DNA from 2 places in the Arthrobacter citreus genome. Region 2 is predicted to be linked to the other one. Evidence: riboswitches for the same ligand, from Rfam matches in the RefSeq annotation. Region 2 holds a riboswitch; the other holds the start of a gene.
What was found. A riboswitch is a leader RNA that binds a small molecule or an ion and turns the genes downstream of it on or off. The one in region 2 is predicted to bind thiamine pyrophosphate.
Positions count from the first base shown of each region.

Region 1: another riboswitch for thiamine pyrophosphate. It lies ahead of thiM (hydroxyethylthiazole kinase); the one in region 2 lies ahead of AAE021_RS17815 (ECF transporter S component).

Region 1 covers NZ_CP151657.1:3,356,467-3,363,899, reverse strand. Annotated here, with positions in the region: gene AAE021_RS15570 (glycosyltransferase) at 1-570, shown strand, start outside; gene AAE021_RS15565 (DUF2630 family protein) at 633-872, shown strand; gene AAE021_RS15560 (hypothetical protein) at 918-1,178, opposite strand; gene AAE021_RS15555 (Ku protein) at 1,182-2,096, opposite strand; gene AAE021_RS15550 (hypothetical protein) at 2,112-3,065, opposite strand; gene soxR (redox-sensitive transcriptional activator SoxR) at 3,235-3,717, shown strand; gene AAE021_RS15540 (flavin reductase family protein) at 3,826-4,314, shown strand; TPP riboswitch at 4,363-4,452, shown strand; gene thiM (hydroxyethylthiazole kinase) at 4,444-5,253, shown strand; gene thiE (thiamine phosphate synthase) at 5,250-5,945, shown strand; gene AAE021_RS15525 (bifunctional hydroxymethylpyrimidine kinase/phosphomethylpyrimidine kinase) at 5,942-7,433, shown strand, end outside.
Region 2 covers NZ_CP151657.1:3,827,488-3,834,920, reverse strand. Annotated here, with positions in the region: gene AAE021_RS17825 (energy-coupling factor transporter transmembrane component T) at 1-158, opposite strand, end outside; gene AAE021_RS17820 (ABC transporter ATP-binding protein) at 209-1,723, opposite strand; gene AAE021_RS17815 (ECF transporter S component) at 1,710-2,336, opposite strand; TPP riboswitch at 2,396-2,552, opposite strand; gene AAE021_RS17810 (DUF4235 domain-containing protein) at 2,640-2,903, shown strand; gene mnhG (monovalent cation/H(+) antiporter subunit G) at 2,947-3,525, opposite strand; gene AAE021_RS17800 (monovalent cation/H+ antiporter complex subunit F) at 3,529-3,786, opposite strand; gene AAE021_RS17795 (Na+/H+ antiporter subunit E) at 3,786-4,412, opposite strand; gene AAE021_RS17790 (Na+/H+ antiporter subunit D) at 4,409-6,019, opposite strand; gene AAE021_RS17785 (Na(+)/H(+) antiporter subunit C) at 6,016-6,504, opposite strand; gene AAE021_RS17780 (Na+/H+ antiporter subunit A) at 6,501-7,433, opposite strand, start outside.

The sequences.
Region 1 (7,433 bases), 470 kb from region 2:
ACCGTGGTGCTTGATTCCTGCACCGACAGCTCCGAGGAGGAGGCGTACCGGGCTCGGGACCTGTGGGCGCCGGAACTGGGCCTGCGGATCCTGTCCGGGTCTTTTGGAACGGTGGGGGCCGCCCGCGCCGCCGGCATCGCCGCCCAACCGCTGCGGTCCGGCCTGTGGATAGCCAACACCGACGCCGACACCGTGGTTCCGGAACACTGGCTCCTCCACCAGCACCGCCTGGCGTCCGCCGGCTACGGCCTCGTGCTGGGAACCGCGGTTCCCGATCCGGCGGATCTCACCGATGATGAGCTCCGGGCCTGGCAGCAGCTGCATCCGCTGGGGGAAGGCCACCCCCACATCCATGGGGCCAGCATGGGGTTCAGCGCCGGGGCGTACCACCGGGCCGGGGGATTTGCACCGCTGGCATCCCACGAGGACGTGGATCTGGCGGCACGGATCAAAGCGGCCGGAACCGCGTGGACCGCCACCGACACGATGCGGGTGGTGACCTCGGGGCGCCGCGACGGACGGGCGCCTGAGGGCTTTTCCCGGTTCCTGCGCCAGCTGCTCACCGGGTAGGGCCGCTTCCGGTTGGCTGCCGGGTACTGGTCACGGGCGTGCCGGGTGGCTAGCGTAGGGGCATGGATGCCAGCGAAATTCAGCACCGTATTTCCGAACTAGTGGAGAAGGAACAGTCCCTGCGGGATTCGCCGGCCGGCGACCATCCGGAGGACCGGTTGGAGCAGCTGCGCCGGGTCGAGGAGCAGCTGGACCAATGCTGGGATTTGCTGCGCCAGCGCCGGGCACGTCTGGACGCCGGCGAAAACCCGGACGCGGCCACGGTGCGCCCGGTGGGTGAAGTCGAAGGCTACAAGCAGTAACTGAGCGCGGCAGACGCGGATCAGGTCGATGGACTGAGCAGTTCCTTAGTCCCCGGGCAGGACTTCCCGTGCGAGGGTTGCCGCGCCCAGGGTCCGGCGGAACGGACTGCGGCCGGTAGCCGCCTCCAACAGCGCCCAGATCACCAGCGAACCTCTGCTGAGGCTGGCCAGGAGCTGACGGTACTTCGGCGTCAGGGCCATCATGGAAGCGGCACCGAATCCGGCCCAGGCCAGGATGGGAAGGTTGGGTGCTTCAAAGACCCGGATCCGCCCGTTGCGGTCCCGGAAGAAGTTCGTGATGGCCATGGTCTAGGCACCCTTCTTGGTTTTGGCGGCCGTTTTACGTGCCGCGGGCTTCTTTCCGCCTGCTTCTTCGTCGTCGTCCTTGCGGGACGATGACCGTGACCCGGATCCGCCGGATGTGGCCCCGCCGGATTTCTTGCCGCGGTTTTTCTCCACGCTGCGGCGCAGCGCCTCCATCAGGTCCAGCACCTTGCCGCCCTCGTCTTCGGACTCGGCACCGAAGGTTTCCTCGGTGTCCAGCGCCTCGCCCTTTTCCAGCTTGGCTTCGATCAGCGTCTTCAGCTGCTCCTGGTAGTCATCAGTGAATTCGGCGGGGTTGAAGTCCGAGCTGAAGGAGTCAACGAGGGCCGAGGACATTTCCAGTTCCTTGGCGCTGATCCGAACCCGCTCGTCCAGCGACGGGAACGACGCTTCGCGCACTTCGTCCTCCCACAGCAGCGTCTGCAGGGTCAGGACGTCTCCCCGGACTCTCAAAGCCCCAAGCCGGCTCTTCTGGCGCAGCGAAAACTGCACAATGGCCGTGCGCTCAGTGTCCTCCAGCGTCCGGCGCAGCAGCACGTAGGACTTTGTGGATTTTGAGTCCGGCTCCAGGTAGTAGGTCTTGTTGAACAGGATCGGGTCAACCTGCTCGCTGGGCACGAATTCAACGACGTCGATTTCCCGGCTCTTTTCCACCGGCAGGGAGGCCAGGTCCTCATCAGTGAGCACCACGGTCTGTTCACCGTCGTCGTACGCCTTGGCGATGTCCTTGTACTCCACCACCTCGCCGCACACTTCGCAGCGCCGCTGGTAGCGGATGCGCCCGCCGTCCTTTTCGTGGACCTGATGCAGGCTGACGTCGTGGTCTTCCGTGGCGGCGTAAACCTTAACCGGCACGTTGACCAGTCCAAAGGCGATGGCGCCCTTCCAGATGGCTCTCATGTAGTCCAGTGAACACTAAACCCCGGTGTCCGGACCAGAGCCGTCCCGGGCTGGATCCGTGCCCGCCATCCGCTCGCGCATGGCCGCGTAGAGTACCGGATCGGTGAAATAGGAACCATGCGAGGCAGGGAATGGTTCACCCGAGGTGATCTGAACATCGCGGATGAAGTCACCTCTGCCGGAAAAGACCTCTTCGGCGCAGAAGGACAGCAGGTCACGTTCATCCCAGAAGTTCAGCCAGGGCACCGGAACGTTCCCGGGAATTCCGGGGCCCACATGTTCCAGTCCATTCAGCAGGAAGAGCCAGGGGCTCTGGGAGCCGGCGGTGACCAGCAGATCAACGCGCGCTCCGGCCGCATCCCACTCCGGCCCGGTCAACAGGTCCACGGCGGCCACGCCGCCGAGGCTGTGGCCGAACAGGATGACCGGGGCGTCCTGCGGGATCATCCGCAGGGCATTGGTTATGACGGACCGGGCCTCGGCTCCGCGGCGAAGGTAATAGATGATACTGCGGGAAAAATCCGATGCAGCATCCATCAGCGGCACGCGCCGGTTGACTGCGGCGTCCGTGACCAGCCCCAGCACCAGCCGCTGAACGCTGCCGGCCAGCATCAGGTTCTCTGCATCCGCTGCATCCGCCCCTGCGGCTGAACCGGCGCCCGGCGGCCACGCCGCTGATGCGCGCAGCAAATCCATTCCAACCAGTGCCATCCCCCGCCCGCCGCTGTAGGCCCCGGGTATCTCAGCGGTGGTGGAATCCCGGTAGCGCGGGGGCAGGGCGGGCGCCACGCTGATGTCGGGAGCGGCTCCGGCGGCCCAGGCAACATTCAGGACCGTGTAATCGGCCAGGCCTGGTTCCAACGACAGCTGCTCACGGATGGTCTGGGCGGGAACAGGATCGGGACCGCCGGCGCCCTGCAGGAAAACCAGGGTTCCGGCGGCCGGAGGTTCAGGAGGTGCAGCGCTCACGGAGGGTGCCTTTCCGGGCCGGACAGGTGCCCGGACACTGTTTAGTGCGCCACTGTAGGCACGCCGGCGGTGGAGTAGCCAGAACCCGGCCCGTGAAATCATGGCTGACGCTGGCAAGGGGGCGCGCGCGGAATGCCCATGGGCCGATAATGGAGGAACGGAGGGGAACATGGGCAAGACGGTGGGTAATGACGGAGTAGCTGACGCACGCGGGTGGGCCCGGTCCGAACTGACCGTGGGCCAGGTGGCCGAGCGCAGCGGAGTGGCGGTGTCCGCCCTGCATTTTTATGAGCGGCAGGGGCTGATCGTCAGCCGCCGCACCGCAGGGAACCAGCGCCGCTTTGACCGGTCGGTGCTCCGCAGGGTTGCGGTCATCCGGGCCGCCCAGCGCGCCGGAGTTCCGCTGGCCACCATCGCCCGCGCCCTCGATGAACTGCCGAAAGACGCCGTGCCGGACCATAACGACTGGCAGCGGCTGTCCCGCGCCTGGCGGGAGGAACTGGACGCCCGGATCCATTCCCTGGAGGCCCTGCGGGACCGGCTCGGCGGCTGCATTGGCTGCGGCTGCCTCTCACTGGCCGAATGCCGGTTTGTGAATCCCGGTGACGAGTCGGCCGGCCGGGGAACCGGGGCCCCGCTCCTGGAGTACTGAGGTTCCGGCTGGTTCCGGCCGGGAAGGGAAGAACAATCCGCTGTGTATCCGGCGTTCGGAGGACCACCGATTTGACCTCAACCATTGTTGAGGTTCTAGCGTAGAGCTATGCTCACAGACCTTTTCAAGGACGCCTTCCGTGCCCATCCCGCGGGAGTGGCCGTCATTACCGCAGCCGGCGGGTCCGGTCCGGTGGGACTCACTGCTTCGTCTGTGTCGTCGGTCTCCGCGGACCCGGCCATCCTGGTGTTCTCGCTTGCTTCTGCCTCCGGCTCGGCCGGCGTGGTCGCCTCCGCCGAAACGATTGTGGTCCACCTCCTGGGGGCCCGGAATGCCGGCCTCGCCGGCCTGTTTGCCCGCCCGGGATCGGACCGCTTCACCTCCTCCCTGGCCTGGGAACAGCTTCCCACCGGTGAACCGCTGCTGCGCGAGGTCCCGCGTGCCCTCCGCTCCCGCGTGCTGGGCCGCACCGCCGTCGGCTCATCGGTGCTGGTCACCGCCGAGGTCCTGGAGGTCCTGACGCCCGGCGCGCCGGACGAGCCGCTGGTCTACCACAACCGCACCTACCACCGTCTGGGAGAGCACTCCACGCTCTGACGCTCCCCGCACAGGTGGGAACGGGCACGGAAATGGCCTAGAGTCGTCTGCAGTGACACGGGGTGCCGCAAGGCTGAGATAAGACCCGTTGAACCTGATCTAGTTCGAACTAGCGAAGGGATGTCGCGGATGACTATTCGCCTGACACCGTTAACTGTTTCCACCCTCCTGGACCGCGTGCGCACCGAGCCGCCGCTGGTGCAGTGCCTGACCAATGCCGTGGTCACCAACTTCACCGCCAACGTGCTGCTGGCGCTGGGCGCGGCGCCGGCCATGACCGACATCCCGGGGGAGGCCGGACCGTTTGCCCGGGCTGCCTCCGGCGTGCTGATCAACTTGGGCACCCCGCACGAGGAACAGCGCCGGGCCATGCTGGAGGCAGCCGAAGCCGCCAATGACGCCGGAACCCCCTGGGTCCTGGATCCGGTGGCCGTGGGCAGCCTGCCCGTGCGCACCGCCCTGGCCGCGGAACTGCTGGCCCTGCGGCCAACGGCCATCCGCGGGAACGCGTCGGAGATCATCGCCCTCGCCGGTCTGGGGACCGGCGGCCGCGGCGTCGACGCGACCGATGACCCGGAAGCAGCTCTGCCCGCAGCGCTCCTGCTCGCGGAGAAGCATGGCTCCGTGGTGGCCGTGTCCGGACCGACAGACCTGATCACGGACGGGGTCCAGACCCTCCGGATCAGCAACGGGGATGCGCTCCTGACACGGGTTACCGGCGGCGGGTGTGCGCTGGGTGCGGTCACCGCGGCCTTCCTCGCAGTGGCCGACGACGGCGGCGCGCTGGCCGCCGTGGCAGCGGCAACAGCGGTTTACACGGTGGCCGCTGAACCTGCCGCGCAGGCATCCTCCGGGCCGGGCAGCTTCGCCGCCGGATTCCTCGATGCCCTTGCCTCCCTGACCGGGCAGGACCTGGAGCAGCGGCTGGTGACCGCGTGAAGGCCGGAGTGGCGGACGTGTCCCGCTCCCGGGAGCGTATCCGCAGCAGCGGCATCTACCTGGTGACCGACACCCTCCTGTGCGGGCCGCGCGGCGTTGTCGAAACGGTCCGGGCGGCCGTGGCCGGCGGCGTGGAAACCATCCAGGTGCGGGAAAAAGACGCCTCCGCCGCGGACTTTTATGCCCTCGTCCTCGCCGTCGCCGAGGCCGCGGCCGGCCGGGCCACCGTGCTGGTGGATGACCGGGTTGATATTTATCTTGCCGCCCGGGCAGCGCGAGCCGACGTCCATGGCGTGCACGTGGGCCAGAAGGATCTTCCCGCCGAACTGGTGCGCACCCTGGTGGGCCCGGACGCCGTTGTCGGCCTGACCGCCAACACCACCGAGCATCTGGACGCCCTCGCGGTGCTGCCGCCGGGAACCGTGGATTACCTCGGGGCCGGCGTTATCCGCCCCACTCACACCAAGCCCGACCATCCGGAGCCGCTGGGGGTGGAGGGCTTTGCCGGCTTCGCTGCCCGGGCCCCGCTTCCGGTGGTGGCCATCGGCGGCATCCTGCACCACGACGTCGGACCGCTGCGGGCCGCCGGAGCCACCGGCGCCGCAGTGGTCTCGGCCATCTGCGCGGCAGCTGATCCGCAGCGGGCGGCAGCTGACCTGGTCCGGGCCTGGAATGCGGGGATTCCCGCATGAGCGCCGGCACAAACGCCGGCTCGGACTTCGGCAGCATCCACAGGGTTCCCCGGATCCTCAGTATTGCCGGCACTGATCCCGCCGGCGGTGCCGGTATCCAGGCGGACCTGAAATCGATCGCGGCCACCGGCGGCTACGGGATGGCCGTGGTGACCGCGCTCGTCGCCCAGAACACCCGCGGCGTGCGCTCGGTGCACACTCCGCCCGTCGGTTTCCTGCGTGAACAGCTGGACGCCGTGAGCGACGACGTCATTATCGACGCCGTGAAGATCGGCATGCTGGGCAGCACCGGCGTCACGCACACCGTTGACGCCTGGCTGGCTGAGGCCCAGGTGCCCGCCGTGGTGCTGGATCCGGTCATGATTGCCACCAGCGGAGACCGCCTGCTGGACGACGGCGCGGAAGCCGCCCTCCGGCAGCTGCTGCACCGCGTGGACGTGGTGACACCGAACCTTCCGGAACTGGCGGTGCTGGTGCAGGAACCCGTTGCCCGGGACTGGAGCTCGGCGCTGGCGCAGGGTGAACGCCTGTCCGCGGCCTACGGCGTGCAGGTGCTGGTCAAGGGCGGCCATCTTGCGGGCCAGTGGTGCCCCGATGCCCTAGTGGACGCCGCCGCTGCGGACCCTGTGGTGCTGCAGGTGCGGACGCCGCGGGTGGATACGGTCAACACCCACGGAACGGGATGCTCCATGTCCGCGGCCCTGGCCACCTGTTACGCCCGGACGGGCCGCTGGGACCTGGCGCTGACGGCCACCAAGGAGTGGCTGCAGGAGGCGCTGGAATACGCCGACGAGCTCGACGTCGGCGCCGGCCACGGCCCGGTGCACCATTTTCGCGGGGTGTGGGAACGCGGGCTTGCACCGCTTGGGGCAGCCGCGGCGGCGCCGGAAGCCATGAAGGAAGCTCCTCCGGTCCAAGCGGCCGGCCCCCACACCGCGGCACTGTGGGAGCAGACGGCCGCCGTGCGGGCGGACATCAACGAGCTGGACTTCGTCCGGGCCCTGGGCAGCGGACACCTGAACCGGGAAGCCTTCGAGTTCTACCTCGCCCAGGATGCCCTGTACCTCCGCGGCTACGCCCGGGCACTGGCGCGTGCCAGCGAACTGGCGCCCGCCCTCGACGAGCAGGTGTTCTGGGCCAAGGCAGCGTACGATGCCCTGGCCACCGAGATGGAGCTGCACACCTCGTGGCTGCCGGACGGTGGGATCGGCGGTGGGATCGGCGGAGGGACTGACGGTGGGCTGGCGGGACGGGAGGCCGTGCCGGGACCGGTGACCCGCGGATATCTGCAGCATCTGCTGGGCAGCGCCGACGCTGCCGGCCCGGGCGCCGGCCGGGGAGCCAACGAATACGAACGGCTGGTTGGCGCGCTCCTGCCGTGCTTCTGGATTTATGCGGATGTGGGCACCCGGCTGTCGGATGCCAACCATTCGGGCCACCCCTACGCCGAATGGCTGGACACCTACAGCGACCCGGCTTTTGCCGGAT
Region 2 (7,433 bases):
TCCGCAACGAGGACTATTCCGGCGCTGATCCAGTCCACGCTCACCAGCACCGCCAGTGTGAGGGCTGCGGCGGCGGCCAGTTTGGACAGCGGGTTGGCCCGCTCCAGCAGGGTTCCGGCCGGACGCCGGGAGGGATTAGCCAGATCCGTGGGCGCCATGTCCACGGACAGGTAGGATGCCGCCCGGGCGCTGTGTTCTTCGGAGCGTTTCACAGCAGCATCCCCGCCTTAGCGGTCCCGAACTCAACCCGCAGGAGGTTTCCCCCGAGGGCGGACAGGAACTCGGCGTCGTGGGTCACGGAGACCACCGCAGTGCCGTCCGCAACCAGCGTTCGAAGCAGCGCCACAAGTTCAGCCCAGGTGTTCGCATCCTGCCCGAACGTGGGTTCGTCCAGGAGCAGGATCTGCGGGTCGGTGGCGATCATCGTCGCCACTGACAGGCGGCGCTTCTCACCGCCGGACAGAGTGAACGGATTTGCCTGCAGCAGCGGCGTCAGCCGCAGCCGTTCAGCCAATGACACCACCAGTTCCGAGACCTGCGCCTCGGACTGCCGGCGGGTGCGTCTGGGGCCGAAGGCCAGCTCATCGCGCACCGTCGAGGCCACGAACTGATGCTCGGGTTCCTGGAACACGGTGCCGATCCGGGTCACCAGGTCCGCCGATTTCCACCGCCGGGGATCCGGTCCGGCGGCACCGGCCAGCGCCGGAGTTGCCCGCAGGGTGCCGGCAACGGGCGGCAGCAGCCCGCCCAGGGTCAGCGCCAGCGTCGACTTTCCGGCCCCGTTGGGACCGGTAATCCCCAGGGCGGTTCCGGCCTGCAGCGTCAGGTCCACTCCGTCCACGATTGCCGGAGTGCCTTTGCCCCGCCCAACCCCGAGCCCGCGGGCTTCGAGCAGCTCGCCGCCCGGAGCCCCGGCCGCCGGGCCGCCCGGCACGGGGCGGACCCCGGGCAGCCACACCCCAGCTGCGGAAAGCCGGTCCCGGTTTGACGGATCGGTGAGGACCCGTGAGGGCGGTCCGTCGGCGAGGATACCGCCGTCGGAGGCCAGGACCACCACACGGTCCACCAGGCCGGCCCAGACTGAAACACGGTGCTCCACGACAATCAGCGTGGCGCCGGTGCGGTCCAAGACGCGTTCGACGGCGTCCCGCACCTCCAGCACTCCGGCCGGGTCCAGATTGGCCGTGGGTTCATCGAGCAGCAGCAGCCCCGGTTCCATGGCCAGCACCGAAGCCAGCGCCAGCCTCTGCTTTTGCCCCCCGGACAGGGCGGCGGTGGACTGATGCAACGGCACCCTCAGCCCGACGTCGTCCAGGGCAGTCCGGACGCGTTCCCAGATATCCCGCGGCGGCACCCTGAGGTTCTCGGCGCCAAACGCCACCTCGTCGCCCACCCGGGACAGGACCAGCTGGGAGTCCGGGTCCTGCAGCACCAGTCCCGCCCGGCCCCGGGCCTGGAGGGGAGGAACACCGTCGATGGTCAGGACGCCGGATTCCTCTCCGGCGGCGTCCGGGCCGGACCCTTCACCCAGCACACCGGCGAGGGCATGCAGCAGCGTGGACTTCCCCGCTCCGGAGGCGCCCAGGAGCAGGACCTTCTCCCCCGCCTCGATGTCCAGGGACAGGGAGGAGATGGCCGGGGTGCTGCGCCCGGAGTGCCGCCAACTGTAGTCGCGGGCATGGACCGCTGCGGCGCCGGCCCGGGATGAGCTACGAGCGTGCATGGGATGAAGCGTCCGCTGCCCGTCCGGACGCAAACGGTGACAGCACGCCGGTGCGGGCCAACGCCCGGGCGATCAGCCAGGAGACAAAGCCGGCAATGACAGCTCCGGAGACGGCGGCGAACACCGTGTACAGCGCCTGCCACTGGAAGGCCCATTCCGGCTTGTAGAGGATGCTTTCGCTGACTCCGAGGAAGACACCCGATACAAGGCCGGCCAGCACCGCCACCGGCAGCGTGTACCGGAGGTAGAGGAACGCAAGGAACACCAGTTCCGCGCCGAGGCCCTGGATGAAGCCTGACAGCAGCACCGACAGGCCGAACTGGGTGCCCAGCACGCCGGAAACGGCAGCTGCGAGGACTTCACAGTAAATTGCAGCTCCGGGTTTGCGGATAATAAGCGCGCCGAGAACGCCGGCAATCAGCCATCCACCGGTATAGAGCCCGCCCAGCGGCGGGAAAGCCAGGATGAGGGCTTCAACGCCGGCGTAGCCCAGGGACCAGGCCCAAAAAATGATGCCCACTGCCACGCCCAGCACTGAGGCAACCACAATGTCCACCACCCGCCACGGGCGCCGCACGGATGACAGTTGCTGCTGGAAACGGTTCTGCTGCATAAAAAAATCCTCCTGAGGTACAGGAGGGGAGGGACTGGTCACGGCGGATTGCCATGAGGTCCCGTGAGATCTCGACTCCCTAGCGCCGGTACTAACCGGATCAGGTTCGAGGGTCTGCGGATGTCCGCACTCTCAGCGCCGGTGGCCTTCCACGTCCCTGCCTTCCGGACGGACCGGACGGCGGACGCGGGAAGCGGCGCTCCCCTGTCGTATGTTTGCGCCTCCCACTGTACACATGGACCGGCATCTTTGGGGGGAACGCGGGTAGGGTTAGGAAAAAGGCCTTCAACCCCAGGAGCAACCATGAACCTGATCCTCAAACTGCTCGCCACCGGTGCCAGCATCGGCGCCGGACTCCTGTCCGCCAAAATCCTGGACTTTGTCTGGACGAAGGTTACCGGCAACGAACCGCCCCGTGACAAGGATGGCGTCCTGGATGTCAGCCTGCGCACCGCAGTGATTTTCGCCGTCGTTTCCGGTGCCGTGAGCCAGGGCATCCGGGTGCTGACGAACCGCGGAACCCAGCGCGCCATCCAGCGGTACCAGAAGACGCCCGAAATCGTCTAGGGACGCTGCTTTACAGCATTCTGCAGGTTTTACCGCAGGGCGCTCAGCCCTCGGGACTGTGTCCCGGGCGCCGGGTGCCCTGCGTCGTTGTGTCCGCGTCCGTTCCGTGCACAACGCCGGGCTGCTGCGCCTCGGGTGCCGAGGCAGGCGTAACGGGCACCGCGTCGTCGTCGAGCGACCCGGCAGGCGGGTGCTCGCCGGGGTCGTCGTCCACGCGCGGGTCATCATCGCCGCTGTCATCGACGGTGGTTCCGGCATTTGCCTGAGCCAGCAGCTCCTGGGCCCGCCCGACGACGTCGTCCAGCTCGTCAATGGTGAGCAGCTCGGGACGCAGGTGCTTGGTGCGGTAGCCGGCGCGGCCGATCATGTGCGCGGACACCGGAGCGGTGAGGAGCATGAACAGCCAGCACACGGCAAGGACCGGCAGCAGGACCCAGCTTTCAAACTGCACGGCCATGGCCAGCAGGAACAGCAGCAGGCCGAGCACCTGGGGTTTGGACGCGGCGTGCATCCGGCTCATGAGGTCAGGAAAACGCGTCAGCCCGATGGCTGCGGCCAGCGACATCAAAGCGCCGCCGACCATGAGGATTCCGATTATCAGATCCTTTATTTCGGAGCTCACCGGTTATCTCCTGTCCGTAACAAAGCGGGCAACGGTCACTGAGCCGATGAAGCCGATCAGCGATATGGATACCAGGAGCGCCAGGAAGTTGAGGTTCCTGTTCACGATCATGTCCGTCGCCAGGGCGGCTCCGACAATCGTGAGCAGAACGTCAGCTGCCAGCACCCGGTCCAGGATGGACGGTCCGCGGGCAATGCGGAAAATCGCACCGGCGGCAGCGGCCGACAGCATGACCGACACCAGGACCACAAAAACTGTCATCATGACGGGACTCCCTTGCCTGTTGCGGCGGTTCCGTCCAGCACGGCGGCTTCTTCCCGGGCGAGGGCGTCTTCGGCCTTCAGGACCTCAAGGTCCTCGCGGGTGCCGATGCTGCGGATCAGCCATGATTCGGTGTCCCGGACATCCTTGCGGACCTTGTCCGCGTTCTCCGGGGTGGAAACGTTCAGGCAGTGCAGGTACAGCGTGGAGGTGGAACGGTCCACCTCCACCACCAGCGAACCGGGGATCAGCGACAGCGCGTGGCCGGTGGCCGTGACCAAAAGGTCCGAGTGGCTGCGCAGCTTCACGCCCACCACGGCGTTCTTGATGTGCGGGCCCTTGGCAATGGACAGCCACAGCACCTCGAAGCTGGCGTGCACCAGCTTGTAGAAGAACCGGAACAGGAAGCCCAGCGCATAGATCGGGTTAAACCGGCCGCTGAGCTCCACCGGCGGCAGGTAGAAAATGTTCGCCACGACGAAGGCAATGACGGCACCGAAAATCAGGTTTCCGGCACTGAAGTCCTGCCACAGTGCTCCCCACAGGAACACCAGCCAGATCAGCAGCGGGATTTCCTTCAGCAGCGGCACGCGGGGGCGGTTGCGCATTTGGGCTCTGCGGGTCATCGGTTTGCCCCCTCTCCCAGAACGGCTTCAATGTACGGCGTGCGGTCCAGCAGGTCCTGGGCCGCGTTGTCGCTGAGCGAGAACAGCGGTCCGGCCAGGACGCTCAGCGAAACACCCAGGGCCACGAGTCCCACCGTCGGGTACACCATGGTCCGCGGCAGCAGGTCGACGGCGTCGCGGCCGGCGAACCGGCCCGATGGCTTTTCCGTGACGTCGCCGGAGTTCCGCAGCGAGGAACCGCCGGCACCCGTGGCCAGCAGGATGGGATCCGGGTGCACCGCGTCTTCCGGCGTCCGCCAGAACGCACGGTTCCAGACCCGGGCCATCACCAGCAGGGTCAGCAGGCTGGTCAGCACGCTGGCACCCACCAGTACGTAGGCCAGCGGAGTGCCCAGGTCGACGCCGGCTTCCAGGAGCCCCAGCTTGCCAAGGAACCCGGAGAACGGCGGAATCCCGCCAAGGTTGATGGCCGGAATGAAGTACAGCACGGCCAGCAGCGGTGACAGCTTCGCCAGTCCGCCCAGCCGGTCCATGTTGGCCGTGCCTCCGCGGCGCTCGATCAGTCCCGTGACCAGGAACAGTGAGGTCTGGATCGTAATGTGGTGGACCACGTAGAACACGGCCGAACCAATGCCGATCACCGATCCGACGGCCAGGCCAAACACCATGTAGCCAATGTGGCTGACCAGGGTGAAGGAGAGCATTCGTTTGATGTCGGTCTGTGCCAGGGCACCGAGGATGCCCACCACCATGGTCAGGCCCGCCACCACCATCAGCAGCGTGTTGATCCGGTCTCCCGGGAAGAGCAGCGTCTCGGTGCGGACCATGGCGTAAACGCCCACCTTGGTCAGCAGCCCGGCAAACACTGCGGTCACCGGGGCCGGAGCCGTCGGGTAGGAGTCAGGCAGCCAGAAGGACAGGGGGAAGACGGCGGCCTTGATGCCGAAGGCCACTAGCAGCATCAGGTGCAGCATGAGCTGGGTGCCCGGATCCAGGTCGCCCAGTTTCACGGCCAGGTCCGCCATGTTCACGGTGCCGGTGGCGGCGTAGATCATGGCAATCGTGATCAGGAACAGCAGCGAGGAGACCACGCTGACCACCACATAGGTGACGCCGGCGCGGATGCGCGGCGTGGTTCCGCCCAGGGTCATCAGCACATAGCTGGCCGTGAGCAGGATTTCGAACCCGACGTAGAGGTTGAAGAGGTCACCGGCGAGGAAGGCATTGGACACACCCGCCACCAGGATCAGGTAGGTCGGGTGGAAGATCGAAATTGGTCCGTCCTCGTCACCGTCCGTCATGCCCTGCCCCGCGGCGTAGATCAGCACTGCCAGGCTGACGGCCGAGGAGACCACCAGCATCAGCGCGGAGAACTGGTCCACCACCATGGTGATGCCCACCGGCGGCAGCCAGCCGCCCAGGTTTACCGCCTGGGCTCCGGTCTCCCAGACCGAGAACAGCAGGATGACTTCCAGGATCAGCGTCACCGTCAGGATGCTGATGCTGATGACGCGCTGGGCACGGGTGTGCCGAATCAGGATGAAGGCCAGGGCTGCGCCGAAGAACGGCAGGACCACGGCCAGCGGGGCCAAACTTACGGTGTTCATTCCTTGGCCTCCGGGCTGGTGCTCTGACCGGTGGCGCGCAGCGAACCGGGCGCCTCTTCAGCCTCTTCGGGCGGGGTGAATTCTGTGGTGTCCTCGGGGACGTCCGCGTCATCTTCGGCGTCGAAGCTGCTCTGGCTCGCCACGCGGCGGTCTTCAATGTCGTCCTGGACCTCATCCTGGCGGCTCAGCACCCAGGACCGGTAAATGATCCCCAGCATGAACGCTGTCACGGAGAAGGAAATGACGATGGAGGTCAGGATGAAGGCCTGGGGCAGCGGATCGTTGTAATCCTCCGCCGCGATCTCGGCGTTGAACAGCGGGGCCAGGCCCTGGAAGCCGCCGGTGGACAGCAGCAGGATGTTGGTGGCGTTGGTGAGCATGGTCAGTCCCAGCACCACGCGGGTCAGGCTGCGCTCCAGGAGAAGGTAGATGCCGCACGCGTACAGCGCTCCCATAATGACCATGAAGGTGATGTTTATGCTCATCGGGCTACCTCCTCCTCTTCTCGGGCGGTTATCTCGGGTTCAGGTTCCAGCGTTTCCTCCTCGCTGGAGGACCCGCCTTCGCTGCGTTCATCAATTTCGGAGCCCAGGCTGCGCAGGACATCCAGCACCAGTCCCACCACCACGAGGTACACGCCAATGTCGAAAATGGTGGACGTGACGAACTTGATCTCACCGAAGATGGGCCAGGTGAACTTGATAATGGCGCTCTGCAGGACCTGCCCGCCGAAGAACAGCGGCGCAGCGGCCGACAGCCCGGCCAGTCCCAGTCCGCCGCCGAGCAGCAGGCCCGCGCTGACGGGGCTTGCCTCGGCCAGTTCAAACCGGCCTCCGGCGAGGTAGCGGATGGTGAGGGCGAGCCCGGCCATGAGTCCGCCGGCGAAACCGCCGCCGGGCATGTTGTGGCCGGCCAGCAGCAGGTAGATCGAGAACAGAATGACCGAGTGGAACAGCAGGCGCGTGATCACCTCAAAGATGATCGACCGCCGTTCCGGTGCGAGGGTGCGCCCGGCCACCAGCCAGGCATCGCGGCTGACGCTGGAGAACTTGCGGGCCAGGGCCAGGGTGGCTTCCTGGCGGCCGGAGGACGCAAAGTGCTCGCGTCCGCGGTCCACGGAGCCGGTGGCAACACCTTCCGCGCGTCGGCGTTTGTCGCCGCGTCCGCGCACGAAGATCAGCGACGCGACACCGGTGGCGGCCATTGCCAGCACGGAGATTTCACCGAAGGTGTCCCACGCGCGGATGTCGACGAGGGTCACGTTGACGATGTTGGCGCCGCCGCCCACCTCGTAGGCAAGGTCGGGGAAGGCCAGCGATATCGGCTCGGCGACACGCGACGCCATGGCGGTCATGGCAATCATGACCATGGTGGCACCGAAGGCGATGCCCAGTATGGCCCGCAGCATCCGGTG